Regions from separate parts of the Aminobacter sp. P9b genome, predicted to be linked through region 1. Evidence: riboswitches for the same ligand, from Rfam matches in the RefSeq annotation. Region 1 holds a riboswitch; the other holds the start of a gene.
The links. A riboswitch is a leader RNA that binds a small molecule or an ion and turns the genes downstream of it on or off. The one in region 1 is predicted to bind glycine.
Positions count from the first base shown of each region.

Region 2: another riboswitch for glycine. It lies ahead of gcvT (glycine cleavage system aminomethyltransferase GcvT); the one in region 1 lies ahead of WHT83_RS24200 (D-amino acid dehydrogenase).

Region 1 covers NZ_CP150083.1:2,351-4,549, forward strand. Annotated here, with positions in the region: gene WHT83_RS24200 (D-amino acid dehydrogenase) at 1-1,084, opposite strand, end outside; glycine riboswitch at 1,231-1,334, opposite strand; gene WHT83_RS24205 (amidohydrolase family protein) at 1,398-2,199, opposite strand, start outside.
Region 2 covers NZ_CP150082.1:3,148,265-3,150,463, reverse strand. Annotated here, with positions in the region: gene WHT83_RS15560 (cytochrome b/b6 domain-containing protein) at 1-161, shown strand, start outside; gene WHT83_RS15555 (molybdopterin-binding protein) at 163-954, shown strand; glycine riboswitch at 1,102-1,188, shown strand; gene gcvT (glycine cleavage system aminomethyltransferase GcvT) at 1,338-2,199, shown strand, end outside.

The DNA of each region.
Region 1 (2,199 bases):
TGAGGCCGGCCCAGGGCACGACGCGATTGGTGTCGACGTCAGGGAACAACATCCGCGTCCAGTCGACCAGCGGCCTGACGCGGTCGTCGCGGATGTCGCGGTTCATGCCGTTGAACTCGGCCGTGCCGGCGACCCGGAAGCGCCCGGCGCCCAGACGGCTGGTGACAATCTTGGCGCGGTCGTCGAGCAGGCTGACCCAGGGTGCCGCCTTCTGGCTGCGCTCGTCGTCGAGATGCACGGTGATCGAATAGCCCTTGACCGGATAGACATTGACGCGGTCGCCCAGCATCGCCGCGAAGTGGCGGCTGGCGGCACCGGCGCAGACGACGACGCCATCGGCCTCGACGATCTCTTGAGCTGCCTCCGCCACGGACCCGCCGTGGGAATAGCCGATGCAGAACACGCCATCGCGGGCAATGCGGTTGACCGTGGCGTCGAAGACGAAACGCGCCCCGCGCCTTTCGCAGGCCTGGGCGAGGCCATAGGTGAATTTGTGGATGTCGCCGGTCGAATCCGACGGGGTGTAGAAACCGGCGTGGAAATCGCCATGCAAGGCCGGTTCGATCGACTTCACTTCTGCAGCCGTCACCGGACGACGGTCGAGGCCGCCTTCGACCAGCATCGAATTAACCTTTAGCGCATGCTGGAAGCTCGGCTTGTCCCAATAGACATGCAAGATGCCGCGCTGGACATGGTCGAAATCGATGTTCTCGCGCTCGGCAATGGCAAACAGGTGCTTGCGCGCGGCAATCGCCAGCCGCGTCGTCTCCACCGTATTGTCGCGATAGTTCATGATGTTGGAGACGAACTCCGCCAGCCAGGCGTATTTGTGCCAGGTCGGCGCCGGGTTCATCAGCAGCGGCGCGTCGCGCCTGAGCATCCACTTCATGCCCTTGAGCACGGTCGACCAGTGGTTCCAGACCTCGGCATTGCTGGCCGAAAGCTGGCCGCCATTGGCAAACGACGTTTCCATGCCGGCATAGCGCTGGCGGTCGATGACGGTGACGGAATAGCCGCGCTCCAGAAGCGCATAGGCAGTGGTGACGCCGGTGATACCGGCGCCGATAACGGCAATATGGGGCATTTCACTCTCCGCGATCAAAGTTGGGGGCGGGCCTAAACCCGCTGTTTTTCCCCAATCTGTCGCTGTACCTGAGAGCTTAACCGCGACGGCCTTGCCGGCGCGGCTTTCCCCTTCGGTGGGCACTCGAGGTGCCTCTCTCCAGATCGTTCAGCTGCATGGTCACTTTTGCCTGAGAGTTTCCTGGGGGGTTGCTCCGTCGGCGCCGGCCGGTGCCTTCAAGGATACGGCCGATCTCTCCCATGCAGCCTCTGAACGCATTTCTTCTACAGGCTGGCCAGTGCTTCCGCAACGTTAGATGCGGAAGCACTGCGCGTCAGTTTCCTTCGTCGTAGAGCGTAGTCGTCGTCTCGACGCCGTGTTCGTGCAGGCCGGCGCGCACTACCGCAGCTGCGGCCAGCTCGCGTGCCTTGCGGCGGATGCCCGGCTCGTCGACGCCCTGCACCTTGCCGTCGGCATAAAGCACCTTGCCGTCCACCCAGGTCTGGGTGATGGACGCGGTCGACGCCGAGAACACCAGCGCCTGCAGCGGATCGTAGAACGGCGTCCATTCGACATGGTCGAGGTCGAACAGGATGAAGTCGGCCTTCTTGCCGATCTCCAGCGAACCGATCTCGTCGTCCCACATCAAGGCGCGTGCGCCTTCGATGGTGGCGGCGCGCAACGCCTGGCGCGCGGTGAAGATGTCGGGCTGCATGCGGGCGTCCTTGAACATGCCGGCGACGACCAGCATCTGGCGCATCAGGTTCATGTTGCCTGCAGCCGACACACCGTCGGTGCCGAGGCCGACCTTGACGCCTGCCTTGACCATCTCAGGGTACTTGCCGATGGCCGTCGCACCCTTGCCGAGCTTGAACGACGAGCATGGGCAGAAGGCGACGCTGGCGCCACGCTCGGCCAAAAGCTTGACCTCCTCGTCCGACACCGCTGCACCATGAGCGATGACCAGGTTCTTGCCGATGCCGCCGGCGCGGTCGATCCGGGTGATCGGCCAGCAGCCATATTTGCTTTCGCAGACCTTGGCTTCCTCGATCGAGGTTGCAAGGTGGTAGGTGGTACCAACACCAAGCTTTTCGGCCAGCTTAACCGCACCGACATGCAGCTCGAGGCTGCAGGGT
Region 2 (2,199 bases), on a different contig from region 1:
CCATCCACTTCGTTGCGATGGCGCTGCTCGTCGGCTTCTTCATTGTCCACATGCTGATGATCCTGGCTGCAGGCCCGATCAACGAACTGCGCTCGATCATCACCGGGTGGTACCGTACGGATCGATCCGAGCGCGGCAATTCCGACAAAGGGAGTGCCTGAGATGCCAAAGTTTCAGATAAGCCGCCGACGCTTCCTGACCGCCGCATCCCTCGGAATTTCGGGGGCAGCGCTTTCCGGCTGCGATGCCTTCGACTTCCTGCAGGACCGCGACAACGGCGTGCGCAATGTGCTCGAAGGCGCCAATGGACTGACCTATCGCGCGCAAAGGCTGATCGCGGGCCGCGCCTCACTTGCCCAGGAATTCTCCGAGGCAGACATTCGCCAGCCGCAGCGTCCGAACGGCGTGACGGCGCCCAACGACGATGTCTACAAGGGCCTGCTGTCCAATCAGTTCGCCGACTGGCGGCTCGACGTTGTCGGGCTCGTCGAAAGGCCGCTGTCGCTGTCGCGGGAGCAACTGATGGCGATGCCCTCGCGCACCCAGATCACCCGGCATGACTGCGTCGAAGGCTGGAGCTGCATCGCCAAATGGACCGGCGTGCCGATGGCGCTGGTTCTGGACCAGGCGGTGGTGAAGCCTGAAGCACGTTATGTCGTTTTCCACTGCCTCGACACGATCGAGCGAAGCCTGTCGGGCGAGGTCAAATATTACGGCTCGATCGACCTGGTCGACGCACGGCACCCCCAGACGATTCTCTCCTATGGCATGAACGGGAAAGCGTTGCCGGTCGAGAACGGCGCGCCACTGCGCGTCCGGGTCGAACGCCAGCTCGGCTACAAGATGCCGAAATACGTGCACAGAATCGAATTGGTCGACGGCCTCAATTCGATGGGGCTCGGCAAGGGCGGATATTGGGAAGACCGCGGCTACGATTGGTACGGCGGCATCTGAAGGCAGTGGCGTTGATTGCCGCGGATAGGAAACTGCCACCCGAAAGTATTGGCCTGGACTATCTACTTTGCAAATAAGGCTTGGCCGATAGGTGACAAAGTGTCGGCCTTGGGATATTGACGAGTCGTCTGGGGCCTTTGCGGGCTCCACCTGTTTGCGGGAGAGAGCAGCGAAAGCTGACGCCGAAGGGGAAATCGCCCGAAATCTCTCAGGCAAAAGAACCGTAAACAGGAAGGACACTCTGGAAAGTCGGGACCTGGATCCCGCGCCGAAGGTGTAAGCGCTGCCGACAGAGATCCGGAGCGCGAGTCTCTCAGGCTTCAGACAGAGGGGCACGGAATAGCTGCCAAAAGCGGCTGGCAACGTGCGACTCTGGAGAAGACATGACGGGCGACCATACTAATCAATTGCCACTCGAAGACCTGCATTCCGCAGCCGGTGCGCGCTTCGGCGCCTTTGCCGGCTGGAACATGCCGCTCACCTACCCTGCCGGCGTGATGAAGGAGCACCTTCACACCCGCGAGCATGTCGGCTTGTTCGACATCTCCCACATGAAGCTGTTCGTGGTCAGCGGACCGGGTGCGGCGGACCTCATCAACCGCGCTTGCCCGCTCGATGCAAAGGCACTCGAGTTCAAGCAATCCAAGTATACTTTCTTCCTCACCGAAGCCGCAGGCATCGTCGACGACCTGATCATCACCAGGCTCGGCGAAGACCGTTTCATGGTCGTCGCCAACGCCGGCAACGCGGCCACCGACGAGGCGCATCTGCGTGAAGTCGGCAAGAGTTTCGACGCCAACATCGAGCCGCTGGATCGCGTCTTCATCGCAATCCAGGGACCGGAAGCGGCAGCCGTGCTCGAAAGTGCCGGCGTCGACACCGACGCCCTGTTCTTCATGCAGGGCTTCGAACCGCGCACCAAGTGGTTCATGAGCCGGTCGGGCTATACCGGCGAAGACGGTTTCGAGATCGGCTTGCCGGAAGCAGACGCCCGCGAACTGCTCGCCAAGCTGCTCGGCGACGAACGTGTCATGTGGATCGGCCTTGCCGCCCGCGACAGCCTGCGGCTCGAAGCCGGCCTCTGCCTGCACGGCAACGACATCACGCCCGACACCGACCCGGCAAGTGCCGGCCTGATGTGGGCCATCCCCAAGGACCTGCGTACCGACGGCAAGTTCATCGGTGCGGCAGCGCTTTCGAAAATTCTCGCCGACGGCGCCAAGGAAAAGCGCGTCGGGCTGAAGC